4 regions of the Micromonospora sp. NPDC048839 genome follow, and region 3 is predicted to be linked to each of the others. Evidence: riboswitches for the same ligand, from Rfam matches in the RefSeq annotation. Region 3 holds a riboswitch; each other region holds the start of a gene.
What was found. Region 3 has a riboswitch for cobalamin ahead of AB0C25_RS03900 (acyl-CoA thioesterase). Riboswitches for the same ligand answer to the same signal wherever they lie in the genome.

Region 1: another riboswitch for cobalamin. It lies ahead of AB0C25_RS10935 (ribonucleoside-diphosphate reductase subunit alpha); the one in region 3 lies ahead of AB0C25_RS03900 (acyl-CoA thioesterase).
Region 2: another riboswitch for cobalamin. It lies ahead of bluB (5,6-dimethylbenzimidazole synthase); the one in region 3 lies ahead of AB0C25_RS03900 (acyl-CoA thioesterase).
Region 4: another riboswitch for cobalamin. It lies ahead of cobN (cobaltochelatase subunit CobN); the one in region 3 lies ahead of AB0C25_RS03900 (acyl-CoA thioesterase).

The regions. Positions count from the first base shown of each region.
Region 1 covers NZ_JBEZGL010000004.1:508,459-514,186, forward strand. The annotation lists gene AB0C25_RS10925 (FadR/GntR family transcriptional regulator) at 1-211, opposite strand, end outside; gene AB0C25_RS10930 (enolase C-terminal domain-like protein) at 221-1,615, opposite strand; cobalamin riboswitch at 2,159-2,376, shown strand; gene AB0C25_RS10935 (ribonucleoside-diphosphate reductase subunit alpha) at 2,572-4,890, shown strand; gene AB0C25_RS10940 (ribonucleotide-diphosphate reductase subunit beta) at 4,947-5,728, shown strand, end outside.
Region 2 covers NZ_JBEZGL010000035.1:12,764-18,491, reverse strand. The annotation lists gene AB0C25_RS35760 (hypothetical protein) at 1-438, shown strand, start outside; gene AB0C25_RS35755 (DNA-binding protein) at 663-872, opposite strand; gene AB0C25_RS35750 (hypothetical protein) at 1,358-1,576, shown strand; gene bluB (5,6-dimethylbenzimidazole synthase) at 1,748-2,374, opposite strand; cobalamin riboswitch at 2,403-2,603, opposite strand; gene AB0C25_RS35740 (bifunctional 5,10-methylenetetrahydrofolate dehydrogenase/5,10-methenyltetrahydrofolate cyclohydrolase) at 2,616-3,515, opposite strand; gene AB0C25_RS35735 (sigma-70 family RNA polymerase sigma factor) at 3,737-4,306, shown strand; gene AB0C25_RS35730 (CU044_5270 family protein) at 4,325-5,290, shown strand; gene AB0C25_RS35725 (FAD-dependent monooxygenase) at 5,312-5,728, opposite strand, start outside.
Region 3 covers NZ_JBEZGL010000002.1:154,068-159,795, reverse strand. The annotation lists gene AB0C25_RS03905 (copper resistance protein CopC) at 1-1,773, opposite strand, end outside; cobalamin riboswitch at 1,904-2,119, shown strand; gene AB0C25_RS03900 (acyl-CoA thioesterase) at 2,250-2,762, shown strand; gene AB0C25_RS03895 (zinc-dependent alcohol dehydrogenase family protein) at 2,864-3,856, shown strand; gene AB0C25_RS03890 (DinB family protein) at 4,516-5,055, shown strand; gene AB0C25_RS03885 (GNAT family N-acetyltransferase) at 5,052-5,728, shown strand, end outside.
Region 4 covers NZ_JBEZGL010000005.1:37,465-43,192, reverse strand. The annotation lists gene AB0C25_RS11425 (hypothetical protein) at 20-550, opposite strand; gene AB0C25_RS11420 (hypothetical protein) at 783-1,496, opposite strand; gene AB0C25_RS11415 (RNA polymerase sigma factor) at 1,489-1,983, opposite strand; gene AB0C25_RS11410 (hypothetical protein) at 2,191-2,526, shown strand; gene AB0C25_RS11405 (MBL fold metallo-hydrolase) at 2,538-3,212, opposite strand; cobalamin riboswitch at 3,594-3,723, shown strand; gene cobN (cobaltochelatase subunit CobN) at 3,986-5,728, shown strand, end outside.

The DNA.
Region 1 (5,728 bases), on a different contig from region 3:
CGTCGAGGTTGGTGACGTAGGTGCCGTCCCCCTGGCGGATGTTGACGATGCCGAGGATCGACAGAGCCGACATCCCCTCGCGCAGCGAGCCCCGGGAGACGCCGAGCGACTCGGCGAGGTCCTTCTCGATGGGCAGCCGGTCCCCGGGCTTGAAACGCCCTTCGAGGATCATCCGTTTGATGCCGTTCACCACCTCGTCGGTGCGCGACATGACATCCCCCTAGCGGCCGGCGGGGGTGGCCGTTCCACCCGCGATCACGTACGGCTCCGAAGATGACACCGTAGTCGGGTCCGTCGCCGCCCAGTAGCCGCCGTCGGGGAACCGGTAGAGCTCGACCGACTCCTGGCGCATCCGGGTGGAGTAACCGGGCTGACGGGGCAGGACGTAACCGCTGCCCGAGCCGGTGTCCTGGATGATGCACGGGTCGGTGAAGTGCTCGTGCAGGTGGTCGACGAACTCGGTGACCCGGTTGGTGAGATCTCCCGAGATCGCGACGTAGTCGAGCACCGACACGTGCTGGACCATCTCGCACAGCCCGACACCGCCGGCGTGGGGGCACACGGGGATGTCGAACTTCGCGGCGAGCAGCAGCACGGCGACGATCTCGTTGATGCTGGCCAACCTGCCGGTGTCCAGTTGGCAGAAGTCGATGGCCTCGGCCTGGAACAACTGCTTGAACATCACCCGGTTGTGGCAGTGCTCGCCGGTGGCGACTCCGATCGGAGCGACGGCGCGGCGCACGGCGGCGTGGCCCAGGATGTCGTCGGGGCTGGTCGGCTCCTCGATCCACAGTGGCTCGAACTGCGCCAGGGCCTTGACCCACTCGACGGCCTGACCGACGTCCCACACCTGGTTGGCGTCGATCATCAGGTTGCGGTCCGGGCCGAGGATCTCCCGGGCGATGCCGCACCGGCGGATGTCGTCGTCGAGGTTGGCGCCCACCTTCAGCTTGACGTAGCCGTAGCCGGTGTCCACCGCCTCCTGGCACAGCCGGCGCAGCTTGTCGTCGCCGTAGCCGAGCCAGCCTGCCGAGGTGGTGTAGGCGGGGTAGCCGGTCCGGTCGAGCTCGGCGAGGCGGGCCGCCTTCGTGCTCTCCTTGGCGCGCAGGATGGCCAGCGCCTCGTCCCGGGTCAGCGCGTCGGACAGGTAGCGCAGGTCCGCGATGTCGACGAGCTGCTCGGGGGACATGTCGACGAGCAGCCGCCACAGCGGCTTGTCGGCGACCCGGGCGACCAGATCCCACGACGCGTTCAGGACGGCGGCCAGCGACAGATGGACGACACCCTTCTCCGGGCCGAGCCAGCGCAGTTGGGAGTCGCTGGTGAGCAGACGGTAGACCGCGCCCATGTCCGCCGCCATCGTCGCGACGTCCACGCCGACGAGGCGCTGTGCCTGGTGGACGGCTGCCGCGACGACGATGTCGTTGCCCCGGCCGATGGTGAAGGTCAGGCCGTGGCCCGCGAGTGGCGCACCGCTGCTGTCGACGCCGTCGGTGTGCAGGACGACGTAGGTCGCCGAGTAGTCGCCGTCCTTGTTCATGGCGTCGGAGCCGTCAGCGGTCAGGGAGGTGGGGAAGCGGACGTCCTCGACGGTGACGGCGGTGATCTGCGGCATGCGCTCCTCGCCCGGTTAGGCTAAAGATCAGATGATCTCTGGGAGTATACGGAGGGTCGATCCGACGCGTCAACGACGTCGGTCATCCAGGAATCGAAGACATCCAATGTTTTTTCGTGTTGGAGATTCGTCGGTGTGCGGTCTCCTCGATCGCCGTACGCGGTCCGCAATCCCTGGGCGCGGTGGTGGCAACATTCGCCGCGCTGGTAGGAACCGTCGACCCGGGGACTGCTGCGGCGCTGCCGGCCCGAGGGGGGCGGTGGTGCGGGATGTGAACAGTGGTCCAGAAGATTGGATGTCCACTTCGGAAGGCCACATTCACGGCTGAGTATAGGCAGGGATCCTTACATCTAAAGACTTAATACATCACACCTTTCCGAATGTCGACACCTGCTCGTGTGCCGCGTGCCGCGGGGGCGTCGATCCGCCGGGCCTCGGCGCGGCTCGGCTTGGTCGGGGTGGCCGGTGACGACCGTCACGGAGGTCGCCGTCGACACGCCCGGGACCGACATGTGGGGTGTGACAACCGCAGCGTCCCTATATATGGTGTCGAGCGCAGCTGGTTCGGCCGCTCATCCGGAGCGGTCGAGGCAAGAGGGAATCCGGTGGAAATCCGGGACTGTCCCGCAGCGGTGAGTGGGAACGACAGCCGTCATGAGCACTGGGCCACGAAGCGGCCTGGGAAGCGACGGCCAGTAGGAGACCGGTCAGCCCGGTCGTGCCCACGAGTCCGAAGACCTGCCAGCGCGCCGCGCACCCGCACCCGGGTGGGCGGCGGTCCGAGGCCGCGTGGGACGGCCGACGCCACCTGACCCACGCCGTGCCGGCGTGGCGTCCGCCGGTGTCTGTCTCCACGCGTACGAGGGGCCATCAGGTCTCGAACTCGCGAGGAGTGAGTGGTGACAGTCACCGAGGTAGTCCCGGTCAGTGGCGACGCGGCCGTACGGCGCACGCCGATGCAGGTTCGCAAGCGCAACGGCACCACCGAACCCGTGGACGTGAACAAGATCGTCCGTGCGGTCGAGCGGTGGGCCGACGACCTGGCCGACGTCGACCCGATGCGGGTCGCCACCCGCACGATCAGCGGCCTGTACGACGGCGCGACGACGGCCGAGCTGGACCGGCTGTCCATCCAGACCGCCGCCGAGATGATCGGTGAGGAACCGCAGTACTCGCGCCTCGCCGCCCGGCTGCTGTCCGGCTACGTCGACAAGGAGGTGCGTCGACAGGGCATCAGCTCGTTCAGCGCGGCGATCCGGGTCGGCCACGCCGAGGGCCTGATCGGGACCGACACCGCCGCGTTCGTCGCCGCCCACGCCCCGATGCTCGACCACGCTGTCGATCCCGACGGCGACCGGCGATTCGAGTACTTCGGCCTGCGCACGGTGTACGACCGCTACCTGCTGCGCCACCCCACCAGCCGACTGGTGCTGGAGACCCCGCAGTACTGGCTCCTCCGGGTGGCCTGCGGGTTGTCCCAGACGCCGGACGAGGCGGTCGGCTTCTACCGACTGATGTCCAGCCTGGCCTACCTGCCCAGCTCACCGACGCTGTTCAACTCCGGCACCCGACACACCCAGATGTCCTCCTGCTATCTGGTCGACTCTCCGCGCGACGAGTTGGACTCCATCTACCAGCGGTACGCCCAGGTCGCCAACCTGTCGAAGTTCGCCGGCGGCATCGGCATCGCGTACTCCCGGGTCCGCTCTCGCGGCGCGCTGATCCGCGGCACGAACGGGCAGTCAAACGGGATCGTGCCGTGGCTGCGCACGCTGGACGCGAGCGTCGCCGCGGTCAACCAGGGTGGCCGGCGCAAGGGCGCGGCCTGCGTCTACCTGGAGCCGTGGCACCCGGACATCGAGGAGTTCCTGCAACTGCGGGACAACACCGGCGAGGACGCCCGGCGCACCCACAACCTCAACCTGGCCAACTGGGTCCCGGACGAGTTCATGCGCCGCGTCGAGGCCGACGAGATGTGGTCGCTGTTCGACCCGCACGAGGTGCCCGAGCTGCCCGACCTGTGGGGGGAGCGGTTCGACGCCGCGTACCGGCAGGCCGAGGCGCAGGGTCGCCACGTGCGGCAGGTCCCGGCGCGGGAGCTGTACGGCAAGATGATGCGCACCCTCGCCCAGACCGGCAACGGGTGGATGACCTTCAAGGACGCCGCGAACCGGCTGTGCAACCAGACCGCCGAGGACGGCAACGTGGTGCACCTGTCCAACCTGTGCACCGAGATCATCGAGGTGTCCAGCGACGCCGAGACCGCCGTGTGCAACCTCGGCTCGGTGAACCTCGCCGCGCACCTCACCGAGGGCGGCATCGACTGGGAGCGGCTGCGCGTCACGGTCCGTACCGCAGTCACCTTCCTCGACCGGGTCATCGACATCAACTACTACCCGACCGAGCAGGCGGCGGCGAGCAACCCGCGCTGGCGGCCGGTCGGGCTCGGGCTGATGGGCCTTCAGGACGTGTTCTTCGCGCTGCGGCTGCCGTTCGACTCGCCGGCTGCGCGGGAGCTGTCCACCCGGATCAGCGAGGAGCTGTACCTGACCGCGCTGGAGACCTCCGCCGACCTGGCGCGTCGCTTCGGCGCGCACCCGGCGTACCCGCAGACCCGGGCCGCGCGGGGCCAGCTCCAACCCGACCTGTGGGGCGTCGAGGGTACGCAGGCCGCGCGGTGGGACACGCTGCGCCAGCGGGTCGAGACGTACGGGCTGCGCAACTCGCTGCTCGTGGCGGTCGCGCCGACCGCGACCATCGCCTCGATCGCCGGTTGCTACGAGTGCATCGAGCCGCAGGTGTCCAACCTGTTCAAGCGCGAGACCCTGTCGGGGGAGTTCCTGCAGGTCAACACCGCCCTGGTACGCGAGCTGAAGGCCCGCGGCCTGTGGACCGACCGGATCCGCTCGGCGATCAAGCGGGCGGAGGGGTCGGTGCAGGACATCGCGGAGCTGCCGGCCGGCGTCCGGGAGTTGTTCCGCACCGCCTGGGAGCTGCCGCAGCGGGCGCTGATCGACCTGGCCGCCGCCCGCGCCCCGTTCATCGACCAGTCCCAGTCGCTGAACCTGTTCCTGGCCGCGCCGACCATCGGCAAGCTCTCCTCGATGTACCTGTACGCCTGGAAGGCCGGGCTGAAGTCCACGTACTACCTGCGTTCGCGCCCCGCCACCCGGATCCAGCAGGCCACCGTCGCGGTCGTCGCCCCGGTGGCGGCCGACGCGGAGGCTCTGGCCTGCTCGCTGGAGAACCCCGAGTCGTGCGAGGCCTGCCAGTGACCGCCGCCGACACCGTCACCGCCGCCGCCAGCACCACCGACACGAGGACCACGCACATGCTGCTCGACCCCGGGATGGACCTCACCCTCCGCCCGATGCGCTACCCGCACTTCTTCGACAGGTTCCGCGACGCCATCCGCAACACCTGGACAGTGGAGGAGGTCGACCTGCACGCCGACCTCGCCGACCTGGACAAGCTGTCGCCGGCCGAGCGGCACCTGGTCAGCCGACTCGTGGCGTTCTTCGCCACCGGCGACACGATCGTCGCCAACAACCTGGTGCTCAACCTCTACCAGCACGTCAACAGCCCCGAGGGTCGCCTCTACCTTTCCCGGCAGCTGTTCGAGGAGGCCGTGCACGTCCAGTTCTACCTCAACCTGCTCGACACGTACGTGCCCGACGAGACCGAGCGCTTCGAGGCCTTCGCCGCCATCGAGAACATCCCCTCGATCCGTCGCAAGGCCGAGTTCTGCTTCCGCTGGATCGACTCCCTGAACGACCTGCGGGAGCTGCGGACCCGGGACGACCGCCGGACGTTTCTGCTCAACCTGATCTGCTTCGCCGCGTGCATCGAGGGGCTGTTCTTCTACGGCGCGTTCGCGTACGTCTACTTCCTGCGCTCCCGTGGCCTGCTGCACGGCCTGGCCTCCGGCACCAACTGGGTGTTCCGCGACGAGTCGATGCACATGGCGTTCGCGTTCGACGTCGTCGACACCGTCCGCGCCGAGGAACCGGACCTGTTCGACGACGACCTCGCCGACCAGGTGCGGCAGATGCTCGTCGAGGCCGTCGAGTGTGAGGTGCAGTTCGCCGAGGACCTGGTGGGCCACGGGGTGCC
Region 2 (5,728 bases), on a different contig from region 3:
GTCACAGACGTGCTCGGCACCAAGCAAGATGTCGGCAACAATGGCAAGGCTTTCGTCCGGAGTCCGAATGCTGGCACCCAGATCGCGGTGGTCGAGGCATCCGCAGCAGCGACCTTTAGCATGTGTTCGGCAAATACCGACTATGTCCCGAATGGTGCCATACCGATCAAAGAGTTGAGGGTGGGTGCGCGTTATTGTGTGCTCACCGACGCCGGCAGGAGAAGTCTCCTAACTGTCAAGCGGCTGCGTCCTGACGGCGGCCGCACTGCGGTCCACCTGGACGTTCGCACCTGGGCCGAGAAGCGTCCCAGCGAGGAGACCAACTATTGGCCCTGGGTGATTGCCGGCGCCATCATCTTGATGCTGGTTTCGGGGGGAGCTAAGAGCGCCGCAGGCAAGAATGACGACGAGGAGGTCGCCGGGAGCGGGAGAGCCTGAGGTGCCAACTGCGGGATACTGCGAATGATCCGCATCCAGGCACCTCCTCTGAAGTAAAGGGCCGACCCGCTGGGATTCTTGCTGTCGCGTACCACGATGCGTATTCAAGGACTCCGGGGATGACCTCTGGCTGGTGCCATGGAACTCTGACGCGTCACGTCACCTTCGAGGTCCAGGTACTGAAGGATCCAGTCCGGCAGGGCGTTGCGGTAAGCGCATCCGGGTCAGCGGTCTTCGTCGCCTTCGGTTGGGCGTGGTGGGCGGTTGTGCTTGGCCCAGTCGTCTACCTCGTCCGCATCCCAGATGGTCGTGCCGATCAGGCGGGCCATTGGCTCAGGGAAGCCGGGTCGGCGGGTGATCTGCAGTACCCGCTGCCGCGACACGTTGAACAGGGCGGCCAACTCGCCAGGCCCGTACAAGCGTGGTCGCTTCACGGTCTGAAACTAAGCGCAACTTACACTTGACTATCGTAACTTGCAGATTGACAAGACCCCGCCGAATGGTGTGTGGTGGAGTGGTCACGCCAGGCGACGGCGGGACAACTCGCCGGGAGGTCGGGTGCCGAAGCATGTGCCGTACGACGATTACCTGCTGGCGGTGGCGCTGACCTTTGCCCGGCGCCACCGGCCGGTCTGGTCGTGGCGGCGATGGCGGCGGACCTGCCGATGTGGGGCGGACCTGCCCTGCCGAGCTAGACACCGCATCCCGATCCGGCGCGGCCACTGGCCAGGGGAGGAGCAGGAATGATCGAGGATCACCTCGGGCGGCTCCTGTCCGTGGACTTGCCCGGCGTTGACGGCTTCTGTGCGGGCTATAGCTGGTGGCGGGCGTGGTTGTCCCCGTACCCCTGTTGTCAGGCGGAATGGGCCGCCCGCTGGCACGCCCGGTCCGCCGCCGGCCTCTCCCTGAACAGGGTGCAGTGACCACCCATGGCCCGGTCCTTCCGGTGTGGACCTGCGGCGGCTGTGACGCCCCTTGGCCCTGTCGGACCCGGCGTACCGAGCTGCGTGCCGAGTTCGACGGCGCGGCGGTGTCGTTGGGTCTCTACATGGCGTCCTACCTGGTCTGGGCCGCGGAGGACCTGACCTGGGTGTCCGCCGGGCTGCTGCACCGGCGCTTCCTGGGCTGGGTCCGGTGAGGTTATCCGGTGCGGCGGCGAGCGCAGGAAGCCGGCTCGATAACTTAATGCTGAGTAGTTGTGGGCGACCCGGTCTGACTACTCAGTATTAAGTGATCATGCCGATGGCGGTGGTGGCGGAGCCTGGCTACCGGCTCGCGCGTTCGCGCGCCCGGGGCTGCAGTCACCTGGTTACTCGGACCAACGATCGTGGTGGATCACCGACGACAGGGGACGTCGCTGACGCCACCCGTGCCGCTCCAGGTCCGGCGTCTGCTCCAGGTGGGTGACCGGGCCGAGGCAGAGCCACGCCACCGGGCGGACGGTGGCCGGGATACCGAGCAGGTCGCGCAGGAACGGCTCCCGGTAGAACGAGACCCAGCCGACCCCGAGCTGCTCGGCGGTTGCGGCCAGCCACAGGTTCTGGATCGCCAGACAGACCGAGTAGAGGCCGGCGTCGGCGATCGCGTGTCGACCGAGCACGGCCGGCCCACCCCGCTCCGGGTCGTACGTGACCACGACCGACAACGTCGACTCTCGTACGCCATCGATCTTTATTCGGGCGAAGCGTTCCGCCGCCGCACCGTCGAGAGTGGCCGCGAAGGTGTCCCGCTCCTGCTCCACGTGTCGGTGGAACTCCTGCCGCAGCTCAGGATCGCGGACCAGGATGAAGTCCCAGGGCTGGGAGAGGCCGACGCTCGGTGCGGCGTGCGCCGCCGTGAGGATCCGATCCAATGTCTCGGCGGGGATCGGCGCCCCGGTGAATTGGGCACGTACGTCCCGGCGGCGGTGGATGGTCTCGTAGAGTCCGTTGTTCAAGGCAGGCTCCCGCTGCGCTCGCGCCCCTGACGGGGCGATGACGCGAGGCCGGTCTTCGGACTCCCGGATCTCCGCTGGTCACCCGCCTTCCCAGCCCCTCAGGGCCAGTGGCTGCGTCTGGTACGCGTGGGTGGCAGCTCCCCGGTCACCGCGGCGGGCCCGTGCCGGACTCACACCGGCTTCCCGATTCTCCCCACTCGCGCGGGGCACCTCGCAACGTTTGTGCCACCGAGCAGCATAGCTACTGGCTCGCGCGCTCGGCCGCGCGCACGGCGTTGCGGAACAGCATCGCGACGGTGGTCGGACCGACCCCGCCGACCCGGGGCGTGATGGCGCCGGCGACCTCGGCGCACGCTTCGTCCACGTCCGGTAGGAGGCGCCGCCCTTCGTAGCGGACGCCGGCGCCGATGACGACGGCGCCGGGCTTGACGTGCTCGGGCCGCACGATCCGGGGTACGCCGGCGGCGGCGACGAGGATGTCGGCGCGGCGGGTGTAGCGGTCCCAGTCGGGCACGCCGGTGTGGACGACGGTGACGGCTGCGTTGGCGGTCGGGCGCTTCTGGGCGAGCAGCATCGCCAGGGGGCGGCCAAGGGTGGCGCCGCGGCCGAGGATGACGACCTCACGTCCGGCGACGGGGATCTGGTGGTACGCCAGGAGGGCTTCGATGCCGGCGGGGGTGCAGGGCAGCGGGCCGGGCAGGCCGACGGCGAGACGCCCCATGTTCAGCGGGTGCATGCCGTCGACGTCCTTGTCCGGGTCGATCGTCAGCAGCGCCGCGTCGTAGTCCAGATGCCCCGGTACGGGGTACTGCACGAGCAGTCCGTGCACGGCGGGATCGGTGTTGAAGCGGGCAATGGCCTGGTGCAGTTCGGCCTGGGTGGCGGTGGCGGGCAGATGCACGTGCGGGGAGGCGAACCCGAGCGCGGCGGCCTGGCGCTGCTTGATGGCGATGTAACCGGCGCTGGCGTCGTCGTCGCCGACGAGGATGGTGGCGAGGCTCGGGGTGATCCCGCGGCTGCGGAGTGCTGCGGCAGCGGCGGCGGTCTCGGCCAGGACGGCTTCGGCGACGGGTGCGCCCGGCAGGAGCCGAGCCGTGCCAGACGGGGTGTGGTGCTGCGCGGATCCACTGGTCGTGGTCATGACGGATTCTCCACGCAGGCGCCCAGGCGGTCGACGCCCGCGAGAGGCTCCCCGATGGTTTCACCATCCCCGTGCCGCCAGTCGCCGGTGCTTCGATCATGCCGCATCACCAGGGCGACTGCCCAACTGACCGGTCGTGCCGCCTGCGGCCGGGGGGTTTGGTAACACCCGCGGTCCGGCTTACGAAGAAGGGGTGTGACGGTTACGAGAGGGGACGGCCTGTGAGTGAGCCCAGCGAAGTGGGGGGTGACCTCGCCGGCATCGGGGCCGATCCGGTGGCCTTCGAGGTCTTCTACCGGCGGCACGTGGAGGCGGTGGGCCGGTTCGTGGCGCGTCGGGTCGACGACCCGCACCTCGCCGCCGACCTGACCGCCGACGTGTTCCTGGCGGTGATCGAGTCGGCGGACGGCTACCGGCCGGACCGGGGCAGCCAGGTCGGCTGGCTGTACGGGGTGGCCCGCAACGTCATCGGCGACGAGCGGCGTCGGGCTGCCCAACGGCTGCGGGTGACCGGCCGACTGGCCGGACGACGGGACCTGGGCCCCGATGACATCGCCCGCATCGAGGAGCGGATCGACGCCGAGTCGGCGGCCCGCCGCACCTGTCGAGCGTTGAGCGAGCTGCCCGAGGGCACCCGAACGCTCGTCGAACTCGTCGCCGTGGACGGCCTCAGTGTCGCGGAGGCGGCGACCGTGCTCGGGATGTCACCGGTCGCTGCTCGGGTCCGCCTGCATCGTGCCCGTCGCGTCGTTCGCGCCGTGCTCGCCCAACCGGCCACCACCCTCGCCTGACAAGACGGAGCTGACGCCATGAACAAGATCGAACAGTCGACCGAGGGTTTCGAGGAGCAACTCCTCAGAGATCTGACCGCCCACGTCGCCCGACGGGCCGAGGTGGCTTCGACGGGCCGTTCCGCCGGACGTTACACCCGGTTCCTGCGCGGTTGGCGACTCGCCGGAGCGTTCGGGCTGGCCGTCGTCCTGACCGCCGGTGGGCTGGCCGTCCAGACCATGCGGGTGGGCGACAAGCCGCCGCCCACGGCAACCGCGTCGGAGATCCTCCGGATGGCGGCGGACGCCGCCCGGCAGCAGCCCGAGCTGACCGCGCGACCCGACCAGTACGTCTTCACGGAATCCCTCGCGATAGTCAGGGACATGCCGGCCAGCGGCCCGTACCGGACCATCCGGAGCGAACTGTGGCAGTCGGCCGGCGGAGTCGCGTACACGCAGGGACGCTATCGACCGGAGACCGATCCGAACGGGTGGAGCGAGCTGACGGAGCTCCGCCTCGGTGATCCCGGGGATCCCGACAAGGAGCTCGACGCCTTCCAGTCGCCGGCGTACCACGGCGACCTGCCCACCGATCCGGACGAGCTGCTTCGATATCTCCGGGACCACCCGGTCGACCTGCATCTCCCCGAAGGAGCCGACGAGGAGGCCGTCTACGGGGACGAGAGCATGGTGTACACCACCGCGCGGATGATGCTCCAGGGCTACGTGCCGCCCCGAACGCTGGCGGCGCTGTTCGAGTTGTTGGCACGGGAGCCCGGGGCGGTCGTCATCTCGGGCGACGTGGTGGACGCCGCCGGTCGCCATGGGGTGGCGATTCGGATGCCCGGCGTGATCGGTGGGCACGATGACGTCCTCTTCGACCGGGACACCCACGTCTACCTCGGCCGCCGAGGGTCGGTGGTGCGCGACGGCAAGGAGTCCGTGCACGCGGCCGTCGCGCTCCTCCGCATCGCCATCGTCGACCGGCCGGGTCAGCAGCCCTGAGCAGCACCCGGCGACGGCGGTTCAGGGCTGGGCGAACAGCGGTCCGTAGTTCGAGCGGAACATCTGCTCACCCAGGCGGCGCATCACCAGGTCGCGGAGCGCGGGCGGGAGCCCGGTGGCCCTGTCGCGGCGGTGGGTCTGGTTGAGCACCCAGTCGGTACGCGGGCGTCGCCGCGCCTCGTACCCGCGCAGGGCTTCGGCGATGGACCCGGCGGCGGCCAGCGACGCGGCGAGCACGACGGCGTCCTCCAGGGCCATCGCCGCGCCCTGGGCCATGTTCGGCGAGGTGGCGTGGGCGGCGTCACCGATCAGCAGCACCGGTCCCCGGGACCAGGCGCCGAGCACGACCTCCTGGTTCGGGCCGGCGTGCAGGGTGCTGTCGTCGTGGTCGAGAGCCTTGAGCATGCTGGCGACCGGCTCGGTGAACGTCGCGGCCAC
Region 3 (5,728 bases):
CTGCACCGGCGGCAACGCGGTCGGGGTGTGCGCGCCGGGCACGGTGTGGTCGACGCCCAGCACGAGCGGGATCTGCGTGTCGTTGGTCGCGGTGACGGAGAAGTCGGCGTAGACGCGATAGCCGCCGGGCCGGGCCAGTGTCAGGGGGACGCTCCAGGTGCCGTCGGCCGCCATCGTCGGGTGCAGGTGCTGGTACCCGGACAGGTCGCGGCCGACCACGATCAGGTGCAACGGCTTGTCGTGGACGACCGCGAAGCGGGTCGCCGGTTGCCGATCGGTCCCGACGATGCGGAACCGGTAGTCCGTGCGTACCCCGGGCGGTTGGGACCGCTCCAGTGGTTGCAGGGTGTACCCGCCGGCGCTGACCGTCGTCCCGGTCGCCAGCGTCTCGCCCGTCGCGCCGTCACCGCGATGCGTGTGCGGCCCGGTGCCCGCCGGGTGTTGGTGCCCGTCGTTCGCGGAGCCCACCTGCCCCGCGGCGGGCGGACCGCCCGCGGGCTGTCGGGCGTCGCGGCTCGCCGGGTTCTCGTCGCCGGTCCCGATGCGGGCCAGCCCGAAGCCGGCCAGCAGAGCGATCACCAGCCCGCCGACGAGCAGGGCCAGGTGGGTGTTGCTCAGCCGGGACCCGGGCGTCGCGGCGGCGAGGTCCGGGTCGGGCCGTGCTCCGGGCTCGACCGTCGGCTCGCCGTCCGTACCGGCGACGGTCTGATCGGTCGGCGTCGGATCCACCGCGACGCCCGTGCGGGCCGTGACGACCGTGTTGCCCTTGCGTGCCGCCGGCACGGTGGTGGGCCGTCGCTTGTCGCCCGTGGCCGGCGCGACGACGCCGGCCATGCCACCGAGAGCCTTGTCCCCGGCGGTCTTGCCCCCGGCGGTCTTGCCCCCGCTGGCCTTGCCGCCGGCAGCCTTGCCGCCGACGGCCTTGGCCCCGACGGTCCGGCCGGTGCCGGCCTTGTTCGTGGACCGGGCACCACCGCCGCGTCGACCGGAGGTCGCCGGCGAGGTACGGCCCCGGCCGGTGGGTCTGCCGGTGGAAGCCGATCGGCGACGCCAGACGATGTACGCGACCACCGCCCCGGCCGCCGCGACCGCCACCGCCCAGCCGGCCCAGGCCAGCGCTCCGGAACCGCTGTCCTCGGTCGACCCGGTCGACGGGGCCGCCGCGGCCGGCGGGGTCGACGCGTCATCCGCGGTGGTCGGCACCGCCGAGGCCTGCCCGGACGTGTTGTGCTGCTCGGTGGCGGCCACCAGCGCCGGGTCCGGCTGGGTCGACGGCGGGCTCCACCCCTTCGGCGCTGCCGCCACCCGCCCGTCGTAGCGGAAGGTCAGGGTGCCCCGCACGGTGTCGCCGTCCGAGGCGACCGACAGGTAGCTCACCGAATACTGGCCCTTGGCGGGCAGGTGGGCGACGGTCACCACCGCCGGGAACCCCGTCGTGTACTCCCGTGGCTCGAACTGCCCGTTGACCAGGAAGTACTCCCGTACCGGCTTAGCCAGCGGCTTCGGCTCCCCCTGTGACCAGCCGTCGTCGACCCGGGTGCCGTCCGGGGCGGTGACCGTGAAGAACGCGTTGGCGGCGGCCTTCTCGGTGAAGAAGAGCCGCACCTCCGTGAACGGCTCGCGCACGGTGGCGCCGCCCGCCGGTGTGGACTCGGCGAGGGTCCCGTGAGCTGCGGCGGGTTGGGCGGACGCGAGCAGGGCGACCGCCGAGGCGAGGAGGAACGCGAGGAGGCCCGAGACCACCCGCCCGCAAGTCTGGGGGAGACGACGCATCTGGATATCCTCACCCTCGCGAGACTTTTTTCAAGAGGTGGCGATCTTCTTCCTCCGACGACAAAAGTTGACGGCGAGGTCGCGGGCCGCCGCAGCGGGACGCCCCGGGTGGACACATTCCCTGGCCAGCTATGCTGCCGACGGCGCTGGTTCGCCCCGTCGTGACCGGCTGGGCGTCGCAAGAGGGAACCCGGTGGAAATCCGGGGCTGCCCCGCAGCGGTGAGTGGGAACGACCGCCGTCATCAGCACTGGGCACAACGGCCTGGGAAGCGACGGCCAGTAGGGGACCGGCCCGACCGGTCAGGCCCGCGAGTCCGAAGACCTGCCGGCGCCGCGTACACAACCGTGTGCGCTGCCGTCGGCCTCGCGGGTGGGCTGAGCGGGTGACGGGCCGGGCGTGTGGCGTACGGCCAGGTCCCCGTCAGCAGGTGTCCGCGACCCGGCGGTGTGGGTTCCCGAGGGACGGACTACCGCTGTGCACGACACCACCACGATCGCCGGCCGAGCGCCGTCGGCGTCGCACCTGACCCTGTCGCAGATCATGGACCAGCACCACACCAACCTGATGGGTACGGTGCACGGCGGCCGGATCCTCAACCTCATCGACTCCGTCGCCGGTGTGGTCGCCGCCCGGCACTCCGACGGGCCGGCGGTGACCGCCGCCATCGACGAGACGGCGTTCCTCCGCGCGGTACGGGTCGGTGACGTCGTACACGTCGACGCCCGGATCACCTGGGCCGGCCGCAGCTCGATGGAGGTCGCCGTCAAGGTGACCGCCGACCGGTGGGACCGGGCGGTGCCGCCCACCGACGTGGCCACCGCCCACCTGGTCATGGTCGCCATCGACGACGACGGGCAGCCGCGTACCGTGCCGCCGCTGCTGCCGGAGACCGACGGGGACCGGCGACGGTACCGGGAGGCGGAGATCCGCCGGGAGCACCGGCTGGCGCTGCGGCGCGCGCTGCTCGACGGCGCCGACGACGCCTGACGCGGTCCGCCCGTTGTGGCGGTGGCCGGTCCGAGGAACCCGCCCCACCGTCGATCCGGTCGGATAGCGTCCACGAGAGGCCCCGATCACGGAGAGTGTGGATGGCGATGCGCGCTGCGGTGCTGCGGGAGTTCGACGTTCCGCTGACGATCGAGGAGATCGACCAACCCACCCCCGAGCGCGGGCAGGTGCTGGTGCGGATCGTCGCCAGCGGGGTCAACCCGCTCGACACGAAGATCCAGGCGGGAAAGGCCGCGCACGCGCGTATCCGGCTCCCCGCGGTGCTCGGCCTCGACCTCGCCGGCGTCGTCGCGGCGGTCGGTGCGGACGTGACCGACTTCGCGCCGGGAGACGAGGTGTACGGGCTGTGCGGGGGCGTGGGCGACCTCCAGGGTTCGCTTGCCGAGTACGCCGCCGTGGACACCCGACTACTGGCCCGCAAGCCGAACACCCTCTCGATGCGGGAGGCCGCCGCCTTACCCCTGGCGGCGATCACCTCCTGGGAGGGGCTTGTCGACCGGGCCGGAGTGCGGGCCGGGCAGAAGGTGCTGGTGCACGGAGGCGCCGGTGGCGTCGGGTACGTGAGCGTCCAACTCGCTCAGGCGCGCGGCGCCGAGGCGTACGCCACGGGCGGGCCGGCGAGCATGCGTCTGATCGAGAGCCTGGGTGCGGTGCCCATCGACTACACCTCGACAAGCGTCGAGGAGTACGTGCAGAGGTACACCGACGGTGTCGGGTTCGACATCATCGCCGACAACGTGGGCGGCGCGACCCTCGACGCGTCGTTCGCGGCGGTGCGCACCTATCACGGCCACGTGGTCAGCGCGTTGGGTTGGGGGTCGCACTCGCTCGCCCCGCTGTCGTTCCGGGGAGCGACGTACTCCGGGGTGTTCACCCTGCTGCCGCTGCTGACCGGGCAGGGCCGCGAACACCAGGGCGACATTCTGCGCGAGGTCGCGGCGCTGGCCGATGCCGGCGCGTTGCGCCCGCGACTGGACCCACGCGCGTTCACGCTCGACACGGTCCTGGACGCCCATCGCCTGGTCGCCAGCGGCACCGCGAACGGCAAGGTGGTCGTGGACGTCGCCGGTTGAGATGCGGGGACCGCCCGTCCGATCCGCAGGGCGCGTCGCTGCGGGCCGCCCTTTGACCCTGGAGCCCTCTGCGACCCCTCGGGCGGCGTTGCCGGCACGCCGGGGCCTGCCCGGATCACACGCGCATACCTACCCCGGCCTCGTCGCACTGCTGCCGCACCCTGGCGCCTCGCAGGCGTCAGGGCGCTCGTGACGACCGATTGGGTAGTGGCAGCCGGATACCCTGCTGGATAACCGACCGGGGAGAGCCAATGGGCCTGTCAAGCCGTGAGTGCCCGGACTGCAGACGACGGGTGAAAGAGCCGTTTCAAGAGACGATCACCGGCCGCAAGGTCTGCCCGGACTGCGCCAACGCCCTCTTCATGGGCTCTGCTGCCGGCGCAGTCACGGGAAATGTCGGCTCCGGGTACGGAGTCTGGGCCATGCTCATGCGCAAGATCCGACGTTCGTCTGAGTGACGACCAGGACGACTGTGCTCGGACGTACGTGAACTCCGGTGGACTTTGAGGCAGCTCGATCCTTCTGGTCACCCCGCTCGCCGAGGACCGGTGGTTCCTTCGGGACGACGAGTCGAGCTTCGCCAGCGATGTGCCGCCGTCGAAGTTGGTGCACCCGCAACTCACTTGACTGGTGCGATCCGCCCGCGATTTGGTAGCGCCGTGAGCAAACTGTGGACCGCCCCCCAGGATGACCCCAGGATCTTCGGTCAGCCCGTCGGCGAGAAGGCAACCTACCGGGAGTATCTCGGCAACTACCGTCTGACCATAGAGATGAAGTGCGACGGACTGGACGCCGAGCAGCTCGGCCGACGCTCGGTACCGCCCAGCAGCCTGAGCTTGCTCGGCCTGGTCCGCCATCTGGCGCAGATGGAGAACCAATGGTTCCAGCGTGTGCTGCAAGGGCGAACCGACACACCGTGCCTTTACCAGCACGAGGACCACCCGGATTGGGACTTCGGGGGCGCGGTCCCCGACCCAGCGGTGGTGAAGGACGCCTTTGCAACCTGGAAGGCCGAGATCGCCAAGGCGGACGAATGGCTCGACGCCCTCGAGGAGGCCGACCTGGGCCGCGAGGTGTCGGTCGACGGTGGCAGCCACGCCACGCGCGACGTGCTTGTCCACGTGATCGAAGAGTATGCGCGGCACGCTGGCCACGCCGACCTCCTGCGCGAGTGCATCGACGGGCGAACCGGCCTGTGACCCACCAGGGCGGCAAGTCAGAATCGCCCACTCTCAATTTTTGTGAGGAGCAGTTCGGCTCATTGGCGGAGGCCGGCGTCACGATGCGGCTCTATGTGGGTGCCAGTGACATTGCCGGCGTCCAGGCCGTCCGTGCCGAGGCGCACCGGGCCGACGGCGATCTCTGGCTGCCCGGTCCCGATACCAGCGAGGACCCCAACGGCGTACACCCGTTCTGTCTGATCGCCCAGGCCGACTCGGGGCGAACCGTGGGCTTCACCTGGATGGACTGGTGGTCCGAGGCGGCCGATACCCGGGTCTACCTGCTGAGTGGATGCGTGAGCCCAGCGTGGCGCAGACGGGGCATCGGCAGCGCCATGCTGCGGTGGCAGGAGGCACAGGCCGTCGAGTTCGACGGCAGCAGGCCGGGCGGCGGCTGGAGCGTCTTCGGCGCGAACGTGGGCGAGCACCAGCCGGGCAAGCTGGCACTGCTGACAGCTCACGGTTACCGAATCGCGTTCACGGTCGTTGACATGACCCACGACCTCAGCGGTTTACCGGACGGCGACATTCGGCTGCCCGAAGGGCTCATCCAGCGTCCGGTCGAGGCTGCCCACCATCCCCAGATCCACCAGGTGATCGAGGAGTGCTTCGCGGGATCACGTAACGGCCACCGGCCCAGGACCTACGAGGA
Region 4 (5,728 bases), on a different contig from region 3:
GGCCGCCACGGTACGTAGCTCAGGGGGCGTAGACTAGGTCCATCGTGTCGGTGTGCCCGGACCAGCGCAGGTCGAGATGCCAGCAGCCGGCCTGCGGCATGTCGATGATCGACGGCCCTGGCCCACCGGCGACCTCTCGGGTCACCCGGGTGGCGGTGCCGTCCAGCGTCGCGGTGATCACCAGGGTCGCCGGTGCCGTCGGGTCGGGTGACGTCGTGGCGGCACGGGCCACCCACAGGATCTTGTTGTTCGACCCGTCGCTTCGCACCTGGCGCAGCGGATGAGCGAACAGCACCGCCACGATGTCGCCCTTCGCGCCGAAGACGTGCGGTCCCCGGCTACTCCCGTGGAACCCGGCGTCCGCCCAGTCGGGCAGCGACTCCACCTGGACAGGCGAATGACAGCCCGTCGCGGCGTTCGCGGTGCTCCCGGCGTTCGCGGTGCTCCCGGTGGCGGCGGGCGGTGCGGCCGACCCACCGTCGGTCGCGGTCGCGCATCCCGCCAGCAGAGCCACCGATGCCGCCAACAGCGGCCTGCCCCATGAACCCATCTCGACCCTCCGGTACGTGTCGACGACTCACCTCATCTTCAGGACACCGGCCGCGCCCGTCGGGTTCCTAGGGCGTGTTTCGGACGTGTCGGTCGAGCCGAGCCGGAGTCCAGGCGTCGTCCGGCAAGGCGGAGCGGTGTCCGGATACCGGTGTTGTATCCGGACACCGCGACAACGCAGCCGGGCGGCGGCTGGGCCCGGCGCAGGCCGGCCAGCACGTCCGAAACACGCCCTAGCGCAGTGAGCGGGCGATCTCGATCGCCTCGGCCCTGGTGACCGCGCCCTCGAGCCGGTAGCTGACGTCGGCGTCCTGCCAGATCAGCGTCGAGGCGGCAAGTCGGGCGCTCTCCTTGCGGACCACGCCCGAACGGTCCACGTACGACAGCACGTGCGGGCCCTCGACCCATACCGCGAAGTCGCCGCCGACCTCGACCCAGTCGGCTCCCGGCGGGATGACCTCCTTGTGGAAGGACAGGTTGAGGCGACCGTCGAACGCGTCGACGCGCAGCGCGCCGCCGTCGTAGAGCAGCGTCGCGACCCGGCAGGTGCCCGCGGGGTCGGGGTCGGCGACCAGCACCCGCTCGGGCGGACCCAGCTTCGCCGGCAGACGGATCGGGAACCGTACCGCCCGTTGTGCCTCGTCCAGACCGGCGACCCGCTGCCCGGGCAGCGGCGACGCGACGCCGCCGGGCACCGTCGGCGCGGGCGCGACGGCAATGCTGACGCCGGCGAAGCGCAGCAGCCCGGTGACCGCGTCGGCGACGGCGGCACGGGTCGGCGGCAACACCGCCACCAGCAGCAGGGCGGCGAGCGCCGCCGCAGCGAGCGGACGCCACCGTCGCACCGGCCGGTGCAGCCGCCCTCGGACCTGGGCCCGCACGTCGGGCGGCTCGGGCGTTTCCAGCCAGGCGGACAGGTCCCGCAGTTCCCGTTCGAGGTCACCCATGCCGGACCTCCTCCCGGTCGAGCAGGCCGCGAAGCTTCGCCAGTGCCCGGGACGTGCGCGACTTCACCGTGCCCCGGGGCCAGCCCAGTGCCGCCACCGTCTCCTCCTCGCTGAGGTCGAGGAAGAACCGGCAGACGATCACCTCGCGGTCGCGTACCGGCAGTTGCCGCAGTGCCCGCACCAGGGCGGCGCGGCGCTCCCCGGCGAGGACCGCACCCACCGCGCCGTCCTCGGCGAACTCCGCCGTCGGGTCCGCCGCCGCGGCGCGCAGGACGAGCCCGTCGCGGCGGCCGCGCGACCGGTGCAGGTTGCGGGTCTCGTTGGCGACGATCGCGAGCAACCAGGACCGGAAGGACGACTCGCCCCGATAACGGGACAACTTGCGGTACGCCTTCACGAACGCCTCCTGGATGACGTCCTCGGCGTCCGAGCCCGCGCCGAGCAGCGCCGCCGTCCGGTACGCGGACGCGGTGTGCCGGGCGACCAGGAGGTCGTACGCCTCCAGGTCACCGGAGCGAGCGCGGGTGACGAGCGCGTCGTCGTCCAGGGGAAACCTCCGTTCGGGTCACACTCATGACACCGCCCACGCGTGGCGGGTTCCACCCCCGTCGGGTCAGCTGTCTCCCATCCGCCGTGCAGCGTATTGCCAGGATTCGGTGCTGCACTGGAGGGGCGTCGAGGGAAGGGGTGGGGCATGAGCTGGTTCAGTCGCCGGTCACGGGGCGCCGAGGCGACCCCGACGAAGCTGGACCGGGAGGCGACCCGGGATGACCTCGCCGCGCTGGAGGCGTTCGTCACGAGCCGGCGCGGGGTGGAGTTCTACCTGGAGCCGGAGACCACCGCGACGGACACCACGGTGGTGGCGATCGCCCACGACGGGGAGTGGATCCGCCGACGCACCGGCACGCCCCGCGCGGCCGGGTCCATCGCCCGCAAGCACGCGGTGCCGCTGTACGAGGCGGGCCGCACCGGCTACCCGGAACGGATGCGGGTGTGGAACCGCGCACACCCGGAACGCCACGCCCGCTGAGGCCCGTCCGCTCAGGCGGCCTCGACGACCGAGCGGGCCTGCTCACGTGTCATCGGCTCGGCGTGGCTGGAGACGTACCAGTGGTAGGTGTCGTCGAGCAGTCGCCGGACCAAGTCGAGGTCGATGCCGTCCTCCGGTCGGCGCAGGTGTGCCGGCGGCGGGTAGAAGCAGTCGCCCAGCAGCATGACGCCCGAGTCCGGCACCAGCACCACCGTCGAGTCCGTCGCGTGGCCGCCGCCGACGTGGCGTAGCCGAACCCCGACCGGCAGCTCGTCCAGATCGGCGAAGACCCGGGTGGGCGGCAGGATAGCGAAATCCTCCCAGGAGTCCACCGCGAGCGCCCGGGCCCGGAAGCTCGGGCCGAGGCGTGGATCGGCGTGTACCTGCTCGCGCAGGTAGCGGTGACTCCACGGGCGGGCGGCCTCGGCGCGCAGCAACGGTACGGCCGTCTCGTGCCCGACGATCTCCACTCCGGGCCAGGCGCAGGCGCCCCAGACGTGGTCCCAGTGGTGGTGGGTGTAGACGAGCCAGCGCGGCTGCGGAAGGCCTGCGGCGGCCAGCGCGGCCTGGATCTCCCGGGCGTGCGCGGGGCTCTGCCCAGCGTCGATCATCACACTGCCGTGCTCGTCGGCGACGACGGCGACGCCGGCCTGGACCGCGTCCGGGTCCGAGCCGCCAGGGCAGATCCAGACCCGACCGGCGAGGTGGTGGAATCGGGCGGCGCTGATGGTGATCGACCCCCGAGATTGATCGCGGACGTTGGGCCAGTGATCACCGATCCTAGGTGACCGCGCCGGATGCCACCGTCCCGCGAACGATAGGCGCAGGCCAGGGGACGTGCGCGCGTCCTTTGCTCTGCTTCAACCGACGCACCAGTAAGGCGTCGCATTGTTGCGCGGGTTGAAGCAGAGCAAAGGACGCGGCACATTGACCTGACGCCGGCGAAGCAGGGCTTCCTCGCCCGCAACCATTGGTAGTTTTCGATGGATGTCGCCCGCTTCGCGACGTCGGGTCGGCGTTGACCGGCGGCGGAGGGGTGTGGCAGCATTCGCGGCCTGACGGCAGTGAAGGAAGTCGGTGCGATTCCGACGCGGTCCCGCCACTGTCACCGGGGAGCGATCCCCCCTCGTGAGTCACGACCGTGTGTCTGCGGTTGGAAGGCCGGGGGAGAGCGTCGATCCGGAAGCCAGGATACTTCGGCCGTCGGGATGTACCCCAGGGCGTGGACACCCGAGGAGGACCCGATGACGCACGGCGTCTCATTCATCGACGATCATCGTCGCACTGCACTCCGGGGCACTGGCTTCCGGCACCGCTGAGCCGAGCGCCCGGCGCTGACCGGCCCCGACGCCCGTGTCGGTGCGTCCGGCCGCGCCGTCGTACCGGCTGACGCCGCACCCACCCGCTTCGTCCAGGTCGCCTCCGTGAGCGGCCAGGGCGTGACTCCCCGGAGCCCGCCGTGCGCATCCTGCTGCTCTCCACCGCCGACACCGACCTGCTGGCCGCCCGAGCCAGCGGCGCCGACTACCGGCTCGCCAACCCCGCGCGGGTCGCCGCCGACGAGGTACCCGCCCTGCTCGACGGGGTCGACCTCGTCGTCGTACGCCTGCTCGGCGGTCGGCAGGCGTGGCCGGACGGCCTCGCCGCGGTGCTCGCCACCGGTGTGCCGACGGTCGTGCTCGGCGGCGAGGCGCTGCCCGACGCGGAGCTGATGGCCATCTCCACAGTGCCGTCCGGGGTCGTCACCCAGGCGCTGGCGTACCTCGTCGAGGGTGGGCCGGACAACCTCGGGCAGTTGGCCCGGTTCCTCTCCGACACGGTGCTGCTCACCGGCGAGGGGTTCGCCCCACCCGCGCCCACCCCCGCGTACGGCGTGCACGGCGAGCACCCGACCGACCCGCAGCGGCCCACCGTGGGGATCGTCTTCTACCGGGCGCACGCGCTGGCCGGCAACACCGGGTTCGTCGACGTCCTCGCGGACGCGGTCCACAACGCCGGCGGCAACCCGCTGCCGATCTTCTGCGGCTCGCTGCGAGGGCTGACCACCGGCGCGGGACCGCTCGGGCTCTTCGCCCGCTGCGACGCGCTGCTGGTCACCGTGCTGGCCGCCGGTGGCGCAGTCGCCGCGGACGCCTCCGGGGGCGGCGACGAGGACGCCTGGGACGTCGGCGCCCTGGCCGCCCTGGACGTGCCGATCATCCAGGCGCTCTGCCTGACCAGCACCCGCGAGCAGTGGGCCGGCAGCGACGCCGGGCTGTCCCCGTTGGACGCGGCGATGCAGGTGGCCATCCCCGAGTTCGACGGCCGGATCGTCAGTGTGCCGTTCTCGTTCAAGCAGATCGACGCCGACGGGCTGTCGGTCTACGCGGCCGACGCCGACCGGGCCGCCCGGGTCGCCGGGATCGCCGTGCGCCACGCCCGGCTGCGGTACGTGCCCGCCGCCGACAAGCGGGTCGCCGTGGTGCTCAGCTCGTACCCCACCAAGCACTCCCGGGTCGGCAACGCCGTCGGGCTGGACACCCCGGTCTCGGCGGTCCGACTGCTCGCCGCGCTCGCCGAGGCCGGCTACCACCTGGGCGACGCGCCGGTGCCCGACGACGGCGACGCCCTGATCCACGCGCTGATCGCCGCCGGTGGACACGACGTAGAGTGGCTCACCCCGGAGCAGTTGGCCGCCGCCGAGGCCCGGATACCGGGGCAGACCTACCGGCGGTGGTTCGACCAGGTCCCCGCCGAGCTGCGCGAGCGGATGCGGGAACACTGGGGTGAGCCGCCCGGCCAGCTCTACACCGAGAGCGGCGACATCGTCCTCGCCGGGCTGCGCTTCGGCAACGTGGTGCTGCTGATCCAACCGCCGCGCGGCTTCGGGGAGAACCCGATCGCCATCTACCACGACCCGGACCTGCCGCCGAGTCACCACTACCTGGCCGCGTACCGCTGGCTGGCCGCCCCGCTCGCGGACGGCGGCTTCGGCGCGGACGCCGTGGTGCACCTGGGCAAGCACGGCACCCTGGAGTGGCTGCCCGGCAAGGGCCTCGGCCTGGCCGCCGACTGCGCCCCCGACGCGGTCCTCGGTGACCTGCCGCTGGTCTACCCGTTCATCGTCAACGACCCCGGCGAGGGCACCCAGGCCAAGCGCCGAGCGCACGCCGTGGTCATCGACCACCTGGTGCCGCCGATGGCCCGCGCCGAAACCTACGGC